One region of the Desulfitobacterium chlororespirans DSM 11544 genome, then DNA from elsewhere that is predicted to be linked to it. Evidence: riboswitches for the same ligand, from Rfam matches in the RefSeq annotation. Region 1 holds a riboswitch; the other holds the start of a gene.
The links. A riboswitch is a leader RNA that binds a small molecule or an ion and turns the genes downstream of it on or off. The one in region 1 is predicted to bind glycine.
Positions count from the first base shown of each region.

Region 1 (8,062 bases):
GATTGTCGAATTTAATTTTAATCAGATACTGTCCAATACCCAGGGTATCAGCTTTGACTTAAATGCTCATATTCAGGAAGTTATGAGTTCGATGGAAGGTATCGTGAACTTTATGCAGGATACGAATTCAAGTATCCATGAAGCCCACGACCGCATCCAGAAGCAAGTGGAGCGGATCGATGAAACCATTGAAGTTACCAATGATCTCAACACCAATACCCAGAAGATTGATGAGCTGATTAATACCATCAAACAAATATCGGATCAAACCAATCTGCTGGCTCTTAATGCAGCTATTGAAGCAGCCCGTGCCGGAGAAGCGGGGAGAGGCTTCGCTGTGGTCGCCGATGAAGTAAGAAAATTGGCGGAAAGAAGCAAGCAATCCATCCAATTTATCCAGCAGCTGGTTGCCAATATAAAACAAACCAATCATCGCACTGTTCCTTTGCTCCACTTCTTAGCCGGAGAAATTAAGGACATGGATGAGATCATTAATAAAATACTCAATAGCTCCACAATCAATCAAACGGAGGCAAAATCCATATCGGAAGCCTTGAATCGCGTTACAAAGATCAGTGAACAACTGACCAATGAGTTTATAGCCTTTAGTTTTTAATGATTTGAAATCCAGGAAATGGATGAGAAAAATCGTCAGAAACAAACATCCCCTCTCGTCTTATATACCAGATGCAGCAGAATATGATGCTTCGCGGTATTGGAATGGGAGGGGATTTTATGTTTAAATTTAAAATTGCGACGACTTTGGTTTTGGGAATGTGCTTGACACTGGCCGCTTCCGGATCAGTGCAGGCAAACGAAGATAGAGCTGTGGAACAGGCTCCGGATACCCGGCCTGCCTTGACGAGCATGACGGTTGAACCCAATGATCCGGTGGTAAGCCCTGCCGAACCTGGGCAAGGGGTTGATCCGGCCCTCCAGGAACTGAATAAAGTGATCTATCAATTTGTCTTTGAGGAACATCGGGGGGAGTTTGGGGACAAGGGGTTTGCCGTTACCCATACCGGTCTTATGAGTGATCATGTGGAGATCGGCATCCAGCCTTACAGCGAAGAACATGCTCAATATCTGTATGGCCTGTTCGGCAAAGAAAAGGTTAAAGTGGTTGAAGGAGAATTCGCCTCGCCTTTAGCTGCAGCTGCAGGCGGAGCCGAGCCGGCTGTAGATCCTCTTGCTGTTTCCGGTGCGGAGGCAGGAAATGCGGCACAGGCTAAGGATGCTTCTGCTGCAAGAGACGGGGCCCAAGAAGAAGGTTCCGACGCCATTCTTTATGGATTAGGTGCTGTGGTGGTCCTGGGAGCAGGAGCTTTTGGAGTCAAGCGCACCCTTTCCCGGAGCAAAAAATAATCATAGTGAAAAGAGTAAAAGAAATGAGGATGGAGATACTCTCTGTTAAGAAGAACTACCGAGGTGATGCACAGTGTTTAAGCGATTCCTGATTGTTTTGGCTTCAGTACTTTTACTGGCGGGGTGTGCGGCCAAGGCGCCCCAGACACCCCAGGATCAAAATGCTGATCTGGATAAACCAGGACAACAAGTAGGGACGGATTTGCCGGTCGGGGACCAAGGTCAGCCGAAAGAAGATGCCAGTCTGGGAAACATACATCTGGGCGATCCCTTTAGCCAGGCAGAGAAAATCTTAGGCAAGGACTATCAAGAAACTTTCTATGATGAGCCTGGGCATTTCCCTGAAGCCTGGTACAGCAGAGAGTATAAGCAAGGCATCAGGCTCATTGTCGGAAAAGATTCCGGTAAAGTGCTGGAGATTGACGCCATTGCCGCGGACTTCACCACCAACCTCGGTGCCAAGGTAGGAGATACCGCTGAAAAGATTAAGGATGTGTATGCTGACAAATACAAACCCTTCGAAAGCAGGCATGGTGAGGGACCTTTGGAGGGCTTCTATCTGCTGGAGGATGGTCAGCTCATGATCTTTGACTATAATCGGGAAGATAACCAATTGGTCAATGCGAATGTGAAGCCGGATTCTAAAGTGGAGCTGATCAGGCTGACCCAATCTCAATATTTGGACTAAAGGCGATTAACAGGCAAAACCCCATCCGCAATTTGGATGGGGTTTTGTTTAGAAACCAATCCCGCCAAACTATAATATATTATAAATAGGCGGGAGAGAGAGTTTTCACGATCTATTCGGCATCACGCCCAGACAGCCGGGCTCCCAGGTCAAAGGCTTGCCGGCAATCCTGAGGGAATCGCTCTTGGCGCACCTGGGCTTTATGCCGCTCATTAAATTGGGAGGCTTCATAGTTGGCGTAATTGTCAAACTGATAGGTATCTGCGGCCAGGAGATATTCGGAAGGTCCATTAAGGAGTTCGAGGCTGCGGGCATTGGCTTTAAAAACCGCTTCGTAGCCAAGCTGAGGCAGGAAATCCTCAGGAACATTCATAGTGTAGATAAAACCTGAGGCCACTTTTCTTGGGAAAACAGTACGCTGACCTTCATTATAGGAAAGAAGGGAGAAAAACAGCCGCTCCAGAAAGGAGCGCATTTCTCCAGTGACATTGCCAAAGTAGATGGGCGAACCCAGCAGCAGGACATCGCACTTCAGCACCTCTTCCAAAAGTGGGGTCAGCTCATCTTTGAGGACACAATGCCCAATGGGGCTGGAGTTCTTGCGTTTGCACCCAAAGCAGCTGATGCATCCTTTATAATTCAGCTCATAAAGATGAACCATGTCTGTTTCGGCACCTACGGATTGCGCTCCTTCAAGAGCTTTATGCAATAATGTAGCCGTGTTCCATTGCTTGCGGGGGCTGCCATTAACAGCAATAACCTTCATAGTAATACCTCAACTCCTTATGTTAATGTGTTTGCTTCATTGAGCAGTGATTTGCTTTCACTTCTATTATATTAGGGAGAGTCTTAAAAACAAAGGTTTGCAATTATGGGCAAGGATGTTTATAATACTGAAAAGAAGTGAATAACTGGATGAGGTTTTCAGGAGAACAGGGTAGGCTAACCATGATGAACTGAAAACGGACAGAACTCTGGAGAGTTCCGCAAGGACGCCGAAGGGGCAAGGCAGCAAAGCTGTTCAATCTCTCAGGCAAAAGGACAGAGCGCATAGTTTGTGAATGATGCTTAAGGCATACTATTACTGCCGATAAGCGGGTTCGCAAATGCTCTTGTGTACCAGAGTCAAATTTAGGATTTGGCTCTTTTTTATTGGTAGAAAAAGCGAAGAGAAACAAAAAAGAAAAGGGGTAAAGAGCATGAGCCTAGAACCAACCCGTGATACGTCCAACCGCGTGATTATTTCTATCTTAGGCAAGGATCAAATAGGAATTATCGCCTGGCTGACCGGGCGCTTGGCGGAAAAATCCATCAATGTTCTGGATCTTAGTCAAACCATTCTCCAGGGTTTTTTCACAATGATTATGATCGTGGATGTTACTCAATCCACGGCCTCCTCCTTAACCGAGCTCACCAAGCAATTGCAAAGCGAGGGAGAAGCCCGGGGCTTGAAGGTCAATGTTCAGCATGAAGATATTTTTGAATTTATGCATCGGGTATAGGGGGAATTACTGTGAAAATGCATCTGGCTCCTCATGAAATACTGCAAACCATTGCAATGGTGGAAAATGAGAATTTAGACATCCGTACCATCACGATGGGCATAAGTCTGCTGGACTGTGCCGGAGATGATGTACAACAGGTGGAACAAAAAATCTACGATAAAATTACCCGCCAGGCTGAGCATTTAGTCAGTGTGGGGGAAGGCTTAGCTGCTCGTTACGGCATTCCTATTGTCAATAAAAGAGTCTCGGTAACTCCGGTGGCCCTCTTGGGTTCCAACTTTAATCCCGAAGAAATGGTCCGCCTGGCCAAAGCCTTAGACAGAGCGGCCAAGACGGTGGGGATTAACTTCCTGGGAGGTTTTTCCGCCCTCGTTCAAAAAGGCTTAACCAAGGGGGACAGCTCCTTGATCGAAGCGATTCCCCAGGCCTTGGCGGAGACAGAGTTTGTCTGCTCCTCGGTGAATATCGGTTCCACCAAATCGGGTATCAATATGGATGCTGTGCTGAAGATGGGGGAAGTCATCCTGGACAGCGCCCGGCGGACAGCGGCTCAGGATGGTATCGCTGCTGCCAAACTCGTGGTCTTCTGCAACGCACCTGAGGATAATCCCTTCATGGCCGGTGCCTTTCACGGAGTGGGAGAGCCGGAAGCGGTGATCAACGTAGGGGTCAGCGGTCCCGGCGTTGTTGCTCATGCCGTCAAGAAAAGCCCCCAGGCAGATTTGGGAGAACTGGCCAACCTCATTAAACGAACTTCCTTTAAGATTACCCGTATGGGTGAATTGATTGGCAGAGAAGCTTCCCAGGCCTTGCAGGTTCCCTTTGGCATTGTGGATCTTTCCTTGGCCCCGACTCCGGCTGTGGGAGATAGTGTGGCGGAAATTCTTGAGAACATGGGTCTGGAACGCTGCGGTGCTCATGGGACCACGGCTGCTTTAGCCCTGCTTAATGATGCGGTGAAAAAAGGAGGAGCTATGGCATCCTCCCATGTGGGCGGTTTAAGTGGAGCCTTTATCCCTGTCTCCGAAGATGCGGGCATGATCGAAGCTGTGGAAGTCGGCGCCCTGAGCATCGAGAAGCTGGAGGCCATGACCTGTGTCTGCTCGGTAGGGCTGGACATGATCGCGATCCCCGGAGATGTGGAGCCGGAAACCATCGCCGGAATTATCGCCGACGAAGCCGCTATCGGCATGATCAATAAGAAGACAACCGCTGTGCGGGTGATACCGGCCATCGGCAAAAAGGTGGGGGAGCGGGTTGAGTTCGGCGGACTGCTGGGCAGCGCCCCGGTGATTAAACTGAACCCCTTCTCTTCCCGTGAATTTATCCGGCGGGGCGGCAGAATTCCTGCTCCCATAACCAGTCTATCCAACTAAAATTGGCCTTTGCTGAAAAAGGAAAATGGAAGGTGATTCCAATCACATTTTTTTAGAGCAATTCAGGTTAGAATAAGTCATAAGCAAATGATTGAATCATAAGCAAATGGCCTGCAGGAAAAAGGGGGATTTTATCATGGCACAAATTATGAAAAATATTGAGTTTTCCCAAGTTCTTGACCTGAATGAGCTGATTACTTACCAACAGGGACAAGTGATCAGCCGCACCCTTGCTCAGACTCCTATCGTCAGCATTACCTTATTTTCCCTGGATGAGGGAGAGGGCATCAGCACTCATACCACTTCGGGAGATGCCATGGTGCAAATTCTGGATGGTGAAGCGGAAATCACCATCGGAGATAAAGTCCTGATCGTGAAAGAGGGAGAGACCCTGATCATGCCCTCTGATGTTCCCCATGGTTTGGAAGCCAGGAAACGGTTTAAAATGCTTTTGACGGTGATTAAGCACTAGGAACAGTATTTTTGATGAGGCAGACGCGGGGGTCTGTCTCTGCTGTTTCGTCCTGGAAAAGTTTCCAAAGCCCCGGAAGCCCATGTGTGCAAAAGGAAGATATGGATAAAATATATCCTGTATATATGGCTGCGGATGTGGTGGTCCTGGCTCCACCTATTGACTATTGGCATCTGCAAGTCTATATCGTAAGAGGATTGTAACTACAAGTAAATTTAAATTCAGGAGGAACTTCATGATGCAACTGGAAGTATTTTTTGATTACACTTGTCCCTACTGCTATTTAGCTTTCCATGAACTGAAACAAATTCTGCCAGAGTATCCCGAGCTTACAATACAGTGGCGTCCATGTGAAATCAATCCGCAGACAGAACCCCGGATGTCGGACTGGGACGAAGCTTCCCTGTGGCTCATTGAACTGAGGCCTCGCCTAAAGCAAGCAGACTTGTCCATTCATCGCCCCTTTGAACCCGGCAATTACACCAGTCTGGCAATTCAGGGATTGTTGTTCCTGGACGGGCAAGGGGCAGATATTATACGTTACAATGAGGCAGTATATTCCGCCGTGTTCCGCGATGGCAAAGATATTGAAAACATAGATGTGCTTAGCGATTGTGCCGCTTTGGCCGGAGGTGATGTGGATGCGTTCCGTCAGGCGTTGGTTTCGGGAACATACAGGGAAAAACAGCTGGCATTAAATCAATATGCTTGGCAGGAAAATGCTCTGGATTCCGTACCCTCTTTTCGGCTGGGTGATGCCCGCTTGAACGCTGTGTATGGAGCCGGCGTGTTGCGACAGCAGCTGACGGAGTTCTTTGAAAAGCATATTGCCCGGTAAAGTTGTCACTAAGCGATATGAGGATGGGACATACCTTCTCTACAAGAGGAAGGTATGTCTTTTCTTATGTATGAGAAAAATTGGTATCATACATTACTATCTGGAATTCGTCGGTGCGAGTCTTTTTCATTTTAGGGGAGGGGTTCCTGTGATAAGGCAAATCAAAGAAAGCTTAGACATTTTGTTCCCTGTGTAAAAAACAAAAAATCTGCCACAATATATGTGACAGAAATGTGAATTTCTTTGATTTCTTGTACTTAATATACCATAAAATGAGAAAAATTTCAAGCCTTGTACTTAACTGGCTTTAGGTGTATTAAGTATATGAGGTGATTAAAATGGAACAGAAAAGTGTAACGGCACTGGTTAGCACATTTTCCAGGGCATACCATGCAGTGAACAATGAAGTGAAAATTTTTGATGACAGTATGGCAAGGCTATTCTTAAGCGAAGAAGAATACGGACAAATATCAAAGAATATGGCAGAAGGTATTGGTTTTTTTAATCCGTCCTTTAAAGGGACACCGGATGAGGCTCTAAGATGGGTAGTGGATAATCAACTATCCCCTTCACCCCTTGGCAGAGCGGCATTTACAGAAAAAGCACTTCAAGCTGCTGTGTCGAGCGGCGCAAGACAGTATTTGATTTTGGGTGCAGGGTATGACAGCTTTGCCTATCGCCAGCCTGCTTGGGCAAAGGGAATACAAATTTTTGAGATTGACCACCCAGCGACAGCAAAGGATAAAAGGGCGAAACTGGAGAATTCCAGGATAACAATACCCGATAATGTCCAATATATTGGGGCTGATTTTATGAAACAAGAATGGCAGACGGCCTTGACTCAAAACATTAAATTTAATAAAAACCAAATCAGCTTTTGCAGCATTTTGGGAGTTGCCTATTATCTTTCGGTTCAAACATTTGTAGATCTGATTTCTGCGCTCAGTGCGCTTTTACCTGTGGGTAGTTCTATTGTATTTGACTATCCTGATGAAAACAGCTACACCGACAAAGGGGGAGAACGGGCAAAAAAACAAGCGATGTTGGCAGCGACGGCCAATGAAAAAATGCTTGCCGGCTATTCTTATGAAGATATGGAAAATATATTTTCCTCCCATGGGTTCTTGATATATGAGCATCTAACACCTGGGGAAGTGACACGACAATATTTTGAAGCCTACAATCAGGCCAACCCTTTGCATCCGATGACGGCATTTGACAATGTAAATTATTGCCTTGCGGTAAGAAAATAAGCATAATTATCAGCTCGAAAAATCCTTTTCCACTATTGTTCCCAAAGGACATACTTTCTCGACAAGGGGAGGGTATGTCTTTTCTTATAGGGTAAAGCGCAGTATTATGGATTCAGCGTTTACTGAATCCAAATTATATAGACAACAAAAATTTTAGGAGGAGAATATTCATGGATATAAACAAATTTGCAACTCAGTACTGGAATCATATTGCTACGCAGAACGAAGAAGAATTACCAAAGTATTTTCATGAAGATGCCTGTATACGATGGCATAATACAAATGAGCAATTTAATGTCAAAGAATTTTTAAGAGCCAATTGTGATTATCCTGGAAGCTGGAGTGGCGAAGTTGAACGAATAGAACACGTTGGCAATAGTGTGATTACGGTTACACGTGTTTGGTCAAAAGAAGATTCCTTTCATGTGGCTTCATTTTTTGAGATGAGCGAAGATAAAATAAAGGGCCTGGACGAATACTGGGGTGATGATGGTACAGCTCCTCAATGGAGAATAGATAAAAATATAGGCAAGCCGATTCGATAAGCGAGAGTTTGTTTTGGCAA
Region 1 covers NZ_FRDN01000005.1:163,194-171,255, forward strand. The annotation lists gene BUA14_RS28965 (methyl-accepting chemotaxis protein) at 113-616, shown strand; gene BUA14_RS06660 (hypothetical protein) at 736-1,365, shown strand; gene BUA14_RS06665 (hypothetical protein) at 1,439-2,053, shown strand; gene BUA14_RS06670 (flavodoxin family protein) at 2,166-2,819, opposite strand; glycine riboswitch at 3,018-3,108, shown strand; gene BUA14_RS06675 (ACT domain-containing protein) at 3,253-3,555, shown strand; gene BUA14_RS06680 (PFL family protein) at 3,567-4,934, shown strand; gene BUA14_RS06685 (cupin domain-containing protein) at 5,071-5,406, shown strand; gene BUA14_RS06695 (DsbA family oxidoreductase) at 5,642-6,244, shown strand; gene BUA14_RS06700 (class I SAM-dependent methyltransferase) at 6,583-7,497, shown strand; gene BUA14_RS06705 (nuclear transport factor 2 family protein) at 7,668-8,042, shown strand.

Region 2 (8,062 bases), on a different contig from region 1:
CATTCTCATCGCCTGCATCCCTGCCCATTATGAGCTGAATCTTAAGGCTCTCGCCCAAGTGAGCGGCAATAAGAAAATGGAAGTGGTTCCTCTCAAGGAAGTTCAGCCCCTGACCGGTTATATACGGGGAGGGGTCTCTCCTTTGGGGACTAAAAAAAGATACCCGGTCTATTTTCAGGAAGATATGCTCCAGCACGAAAAAATTGCCGTCAGTGCCGGGACGCGGGGCTTGCAGATCCTTGCTCTGTCTCAGGACCTGCTCAAGGTCACCCAGGGAAAGGTTGGGCCCATCGCTCATCCTGCCTGAATCACCATAAATCTTCTCCTCACGCCCTGAACTCCCTCCTCTCCTTGTATGAAGACGGACAAGAGGTAAATACTAACCTTATGTCACTTTGAATTACCAAGGTAAAGGAGAGATTCTATGAGCTTCCGGATTCCTCAGTTCAATCCGCCTGATTTTGACGGTGAGCCTTTTGCAAGCGCTCCCAATGCAACCCTTGTCGAAGTCCTTCAGGATGGGGTAGCCCCCGACCATTTCCATGGCATGTCTATTTATCCTGAATACTTTAAAATCAACGGCCAATGGCTCCTTGCTTCCCAAAGCCGCATGGACGGCGTTCCCGTGCTCATGGAGGACGGTACGATGCAAATCCTCGAATTCCGCAATCTGAAAAAAGGCCAGCAAGTGGTGATCGGGCGGACGGAAGATGCCAGTGAAGGCATTTATGTCTATGCTGAAGGGTTTGCTTCCAAGGACAGCAACAGGGATGTTTTTGCCTTTCGCTCCGGCCGTTCCCGGGAGACGGCCTATTCAAAGGATTATAATCATCTTTATGATCTGCTGCGTCACGAAAAAGACAACGGTCATGTGGTCTGGGTGCTGGGACCTGCCGTGGTTTTTGATTACGACTCCCGGAAGGCCCTGGCTGCCTTGATCGAAAAAGGCTATGTTCATGCCATTCTGGCCGGCAATGCCATGGCTACCCATGATCTTGAAGCCGGCATCCTGGGTACCGCTTTAGGGCAAAATATCTATACTCAGGAGTCTCAGCCCAACGGCCATTATAATCATTTGGATGTCATCAATATGGCCAGAGAAGCCGGCTCACTGGAAAAACTCATCAAAGCTCAGCACCTGACCGAGGGGGTTGTGCCTGCCGCCTTAGAAAAGAATATCCCTTTGATCCTGGCGGGCTCTATCCGTGATGACGGTCCCCTGCCCTCGGTATGGGCCAATGTCTACGCAGCTCAGGATGAAATGCGCCGGCAGACCAAACAGGCCACTACCCTCATCTGCCTGGCCACCCAGCTCCATACCATCGCTGCCGGCAATATGACACCTGCCTATACTCAGCGGGATGGGCAGCTGCGTCCAGTCTACATCTATGCTGTGGATGTGGCGGAGTTCACCTTGAATAAGCTGAGAGATCGGGGTTCTCTCGAAGTCACCACCATCGTGGCCAATGTCCAGGACTTTCTCGTCAATGTCAATAATAATCTTAATGAATAACAACCCTCTACGAATGAAGCCAATTGCATAAATTAAAACAGAAAAAGGCCCTTGGCCTATAGGAGGAAAAAGCATGAAAGTGAAGATTATCCAATCGCTTCGGCAGGAAGGGCTGGAGCAGAAAATGAATGCGTTCTTTCAAGAGCAGGAAGGGAACATTGAAATCATCGAAATCCAATGGAAAGCTTTTTTAGAGCATTATGTAATGATCCTCTATAACGAGAAAAAATAGTCACGAATAAACCATCGTGACTATTTTTATACACTGATTATATAACGAAAGAGCTTTTTAAGGAAACAATTAAATTCAACACTAAGCTTTCCGGGGTAGTATAGTTCGGATCCACATTAAAGTAGCCGTGACGGGGAAACTGGAATTTATCTTGAGGTTTGGCCTCTTTCATATAAGGTTCCACAAACCCTTGCCGTATTGCTAAAGAGTTGGGATTGATGTGATCCAGGAAGGTCTTGCCTTCCTCTTCTGCTCCATCATCCTGAATCAAAGGCTCATAGAGGCGAAACTCTGCCGGCACTGCCTGAGTGGCTTCCACCCAATGAATAGTACCCTTGACCTTGCGGCCGGTAAATCCTGTGCCGCTTTTTGTTTCCGGATCATAGGTGCAACGAATCTCGATGATCTTGCCCTCATCATCCTTGATGACCTCTTCACACCTAATAAAGTAGGCATCCATCAACCGAACTTCATTGCCCGGGTAAAGCCGGTGGTACTTCGGCGGCGGGACCTCCATGAAATCTTCCTGCTCGATGTAAATCTCCCTGGAAAAAGGAATCTTGCGTTTCCCCATCTCAGGGTTCTCTTTATTGTGATCGGCATCCAGCATTTCCACTTGGCCTTCCGGGTAATTGGTAATGACCACCTTCAAGGGGCGGATGACCGCCATGGGCCGGGACACTTTGAGCTTCAGATCTTCCCGAATAAAGTGCTCCAGCATTTTGGAATCCACCACACTGTCCGCTCTGGCCACACCAATAGCTTGGGCAAAATTGCGGATGGCTTCAGGGGTATACCCCCGGCGGCGCAGCCCGGAGATGGTGGGCATTCTGGGATCATCCCAACCGTCCACCACTTTTTCATCCACCAGCTGCTTCAGCTTGCGTTTGCTCATCACCGTATTGGTCATATTCAAGCGGGCAAATTCATATTGATGAGGAACATGTTCCATCTCACATTCCCGAACGACCCAATCATAGAGAGGGCGGTGATCTTCAAATTCTAAAGTACAGATAGAGTGAGTTATGCCTTCGATAGCATCCTCTAAAGGATGGGCATAATCATACATGGGGTAGATGCACCATGTGTCCCCTGTATTATGGTGGGTGGCATGGGCAATCCGATAAAGAACGGGATCCCGCATATTGATGTTGGGTGAGCCCATATCGATCTTAGCCCGGAGAACCTTTTCCCCGTCCTTAAATTCACCTTGGCGCATTCTCTCGAAGAGATCCAGGTTTTCTTCAACACTGCGGTTGCGGTAGGGGCTTTCCTTACCGGCCTCAGTCAGGGTGCCGCGGCTTTTTCTAATCTCCTCAGCGGATAAATCACACACATAAGCTTTGCCCTTTTCGATCAGCAGAACGGCCCGCTTATGCATCTCCGCAAAATAATCGGAAGCGAAAAAGAGGTTGTCCCAGGTAAACCCCAGCCACTTGACATCTTCTTTAATGGATTCTACATATTCAGTATCTTCCTTGACCGGGTTCGTATCATCAAACCGCAAATTGGTTTTTCCTTTGAATTCGTCGGCCAGGCCAAAGTTCAAACAGATGGATTTAGCATGCCCAATATGCAGATAACCATTGGGCTCGGGGGGAAACCGCGTCATGATTTCTTCTACTTTCCCCTCCCGTAAATCCTCAAGGATAATACTGCGCAAAAAATTAGAGGATTTATTCTCGTTATCCACAAATACCAACCTTTCCTACGGAATCTTATCTCCTACTGCAAAGAAAGACCTCTCCAGTAGTGTTACCCGAATTTTCGTCCTTCACCCATTGCTGCTTATAAATGATAGTCTCCCGCAGCCTCCGGCTGATAAAGAATTTTTTCCACCTTAAACCGGACGACACCACCGGGAACTTTCCAATCGATGATATCTCCTTCCAGATAGCCCAGAATGGCCGTCCCCACGGGGGCAAGAATTGAAATCTTATCTTCCAGAAGATCGGCATCCTCAGGATACACTAACGTATAGACGGTTTCTTCCCCTGTCTCCAGATCCTGCAGCAAGATCCTGGAATTCATGGTGATGGCGTTGGCAGGGATTTTTTCTGAAGGTACCACATCTGCCCCATTTAACTCATGCTCAAGATCTTTTAAGTAATCCTTGTTTTTAGCGCTGCCAAACTCTCTTTCCTTATTGATAAGTTTGAGCAGACGCTCACGGTCCACAGCTGTAATACTGATCTTTCTACTCATTTCTCCTGAACCTTCCTTTTCTAATGATCAACACATTGAATGCACCCAGAAAATTTACACTTTCTGAATAGCTAAATATAGAGCGACTATCGCCAGATAGCCGCTGTCAAAAATTTATGTACTTCAAAAAAGGGAGAAATCATTAAACCATTCTAATTATATACCATTTTCTATAATAAGTAAATGTTGGCATATTCCCAAAAATAATTCTTGAATAAAATGGGAGCGATACTTATAATAATAAATAAATTCGCAAAGCCGTTGAAGGAATTGGGAATCTATCCAAAACTGCATAGGAATGCTGAATGAGATTTACGGGAGAAGGGTATGGCCCGCCGAAGAAGTTGAAACTTTCAGGTGACTGGAATAAGTCAGGGACCGTAAATTGACAGCACTCTGGAGAGACTCGCTTAGGGCGCCGAAGGGGCAATACAATAATGTTGTAAATCTCTCAGGCAAAAGGACAGAGAAGGAACAGGGACTGCTCTAGGGGGGGCAATCTCTTGCTTTGATACCCATCGTCCGAATATTCAGAGTCAATCGCTAAAGATTGACTCTTTTTATATATAAACTGCACTCCTTTTGCGAAGGCTGCAACATACAGAAAGATGTGCAGTGAGCTGCGCAGAGAGAGATTAAAGGAGGAGAACACTATGGAAGCCTTACATGACTTTATCATCTGGCTGAACGGCTATCTCTGGGGTCCACCAATTCTTGTTTTACTTTTTGGCACGCACTTATTCCTTACTTTCCGTACTCGTGGCATTCAAAGGTACATTTTTAAAGGGATCAAATTATCCCTCACTAAGGATCCTGATGCCAGCGGCGATGTGAGCCAATTCGGAGCTCTGACCACCGCCCTGGCCGCTACCATCGGAACCGGCAATATCGTCGGAGTAGCTACGGCTGTGGCTTTAGGGGGGCCTGGTGCCGTACTTTGGTGCTGGCTCACCGGGGTATTCGGGATTGCCACCAAATATGGGGAGGCCTTATTGGCCGTAAAATACCGGGTCAAAACCGCTGACGGCACCATGCTGGGCGGCCCTATGTATGCTTTGGAAAGGGGCCTGGGCCAGAAGTGGCTGGCTGTACTCTTCTGTATCTTTACTTCCATTGCCGCCTTTGGCATTGGCAATATGACTCAGGCTAATTCTATTTCCGGTATGCTCAAGTCCCAATTCAATATCAGCCCCCTCCTTACCGGTCTTGTCTTAGCAGCCCTTACCGGGATAGTGATCATCGGTGGAGTGAAATGGATCGCCCGGGTCTGCGAAAAATTCGTCCCCTTTATGGCGATTGCCTATGTCCTCGGTTGTATCATCATCCTGATTATAAATTCTCAATATGTCTGGCCTGCCGTTGTCTTGATCTGTGAATCGGCATTCACTCCAACTGCCGCCGGCGGCGGCTTCGTCGGTGCCAGTATCATTATGGCCGCCCGTTACGGTATTGCCCGGGGTCTTTTCTCCAATGAATCCGGTTTGGGTTCCGCTCCCATCGTCGCTGCCGCCGCTCAAACCAGGAATCCGGTCCGTCAGGCTCTCGTCTCGGCTACCGGCACCTTCTGGGATACCGTTGTTGTCTGTTTAATGACCGGTCTGGTCGTGGTCAGCAGTGTCCTTAGCAACCCGACTGCTGCTCAAGGACTGCAAGGCGGCGATTTGACCACAATGGCTTTTAATCAGATTCCGGTGGTTGGCCCCATCGTTTTAACCTTCGGGCTTTTGACCTTCGTTTTCTCCACCATCCTGGGCTGGTCTTATTATGGTGAAAGGGCTGTGGAATACCTCTTTGGCAAAAAGGGCATCCTCCCTTACCGCCTCCTTTGGGTTCTCGCCGTGTTAACCGGCTCTTTGGTGACTCTCCAATTCGTCTGGGATTTGTCGGATGCGATGAACGCCATGATGGCTATTCCCAATCTTGTGGCGCTCCTTCTCCTAAGCGGAGTTATTGTCTCGGAAACCAAGAAGTATCTATGGGAAGATCGTCTGGATGAAGCCTCTGAGGAGCCCATCCCTGTCATTCAGAATAAATAAGCTCACAGTGGAGCTCAGTATGCCCTTTGCTCACTATATTCTTAGCTTAATGATAGTTTCCCCATAGATGACAAAACACATAGCTGGCGCACCAAACTACGAGACACCTCTCCCTTCCGGAGAGGTGTCTCTATATGCCTTATCCTATCCCATAGAACTGGGGAGGATTTCTATCCAGTAGTTATCCGGATCATTGATAAAATAGATCCCCATGGCTTCATTTTCATAACAGATGCAGCCCATTTTTTGATGATGTTCATGAGCTGCCTGGAAATCATCCACGGTTAAGGCCAGATGAAACTCGTTGTCGCCCAGATTATAGGGTTCTGTTCTATCCCTTAACCAGGTAAGTTCCAAAGCATGAGCGGTTATCCCATCCCCCAGATAAACAATAATGAATTCCCCGCTCTCCGGAGCTATACGCCTGACTTCCTTTAACCCTAATGCCGCTTCGTAAAATTTAAGACTTTTCTCCAGATCCAGCACATTGATATTATTGTGGGTAAATTTAAATTTCATGGCCAGCATCCCCTTCATTTATTTTGGATACGTTTTCTTTGCCGAGAATTAATTATCGACCAGGCCCTCTATTGTCTTGCATATCCATCCATATTATAGTAATTTTTTATAGAGAACACAAACTTCCGATCATTATTAGATGAGGTGATTTTTATGAAAGCTCCCCTCGAAAAGCTAGGACTTCGTATTGAGTATATTCAGCACAGCGGTTTCACCGTGGAAACCGATAAGGAGTTCCTTGTCTTTGACTATTATCAAGGCCAAGTCCAGTTGCCCGGCCATAAGCAGATCACTGTTTTTTCCTCCCATGTCCATCCGGATCATTACAATCCTGAAATCTTCCAGTGGCAAACCCACTATCCTAACATTCACTATATCCTCAGCTCGGATATCCAAGGCCATCCTCAGCTGCCTCCAGGCCAAGAGAACCTTACTTTCTTATCCCCTTATGAAGAAGTTCATAAGAATAACCTGACTATTAGAACCTATGGATCTACCGATGCGGGTGTTTCCTTCCTTGTGGAACTGGGCGCCAAGGAAAGGCTCCATCTCTTCCATGCCGGAGATCTTAACTGGTGGCACTGGCGGGGAGAACCCGAAGCAGATATTCTGTGGGCAGAGAAAATGTTCAAGGAAGAAATCGCCAAACTCAAAGAAGAGAGAATCGATATTGCTTTCTTCCCTGTGGACCCCCGGCTTGAACAGTCCTCCTGCCTGGGAGCGGAGTATTTTATTCAGGAGATCCGTCCCCAAATCCTTGTCCCCATGCATTTTTGGGATGATTATGGATCCATTGGCTCCTTTGTTGAAAAAATGACCGCTTCCCCCACGGCAATCTTAGGCATCAAACAAACCAATCAGTGCTTTGGCATCTAAGCAGGGGATGGCGATCCGCTCAGAGGGAATTCGCCTAAATACTCAATGGGATCCAAGGATACTATCCCTATGGATTCAATGGTCACCTCAATGGAGCGAAAATCTTTTAAGATTTCTTCCAGCACTTTAGGGATCTCCTCCACGGCCGTTTCCATGGAAAGGGTGCAATGGGGATGCCAGATCTGGGGTTTGTAATAGTCCCAGCCCTGCTCTTGCCAAGCCGCCAAGGCAGCATGGAGCATTCCATGGACCCGAAACAGATCATGAGTCAAGTTAGGGGTCAAAAAGATGGTGCCTTTATGAAGAGGAAAAATCCCTACTTGAAGAAATACCAACTCAAAGGAAGGAACAGCTTGAGCCAGAGTCTCCAGTATTCCTTGAGCTTTGGTCAAGTCCAGATCATGATAGATAGCTAAAGTGATATGGGGTCGGCCGTTGGTGCAGGACATGCATTTGCCCAGATTCAAGAGAGCTAACGACTCCCATAGCTTTATTATCGATTGCTCCGCTTCTTCATTGAAGTAGAGATTAACTGCATAGCTCATTCCATACCTCCCCATAGATTATTGCTTTCTTCTACTTTAAAACCCCTGCAGGATAATTGCAAGTCTTTAACAAAAAGCCAGATATTCCGATTCTATGGGATATCTGGCTTAATCTCTTTAGTTTTAACTGTATGTC
Region 2 covers NZ_FRDN01000006.1:225,359-233,420, forward strand. The annotation lists gene ybaK (Cys-tRNA(Pro) deacylase) at 1-307, shown strand, start outside; gene BUA14_RS09330 (putative NPN-dependent ornithine cyclodeaminase) at 425-1,513, shown strand; gene BUA14_RS27850 (hypothetical protein) at 1,587-1,745, shown strand; gene BUA14_RS09335 (glutamine--tRNA ligase/YqeY domain fusion protein) at 1,783-3,438, opposite strand; gene rnk (nucleoside diphosphate kinase regulator) at 3,534-3,950, opposite strand; glycine riboswitch at 4,337-4,427, shown strand; gene BUA14_RS09345 (alanine/glycine:cation symporter family protein) at 4,604-5,986, shown strand; gene BUA14_RS09350 (VOC family protein) at 6,131-6,514, opposite strand; gene BUA14_RS09355 (MBL fold metallo-hydrolase) at 6,659-7,381, shown strand; gene BUA14_RS09360 (2'-5' RNA ligase family protein) at 7,378-7,926, opposite strand.
Region 2: another riboswitch for glycine. It lies ahead of BUA14_RS09345 (alanine/glycine:cation symporter family protein); the one in region 1 lies ahead of BUA14_RS06675 (ACT domain-containing protein).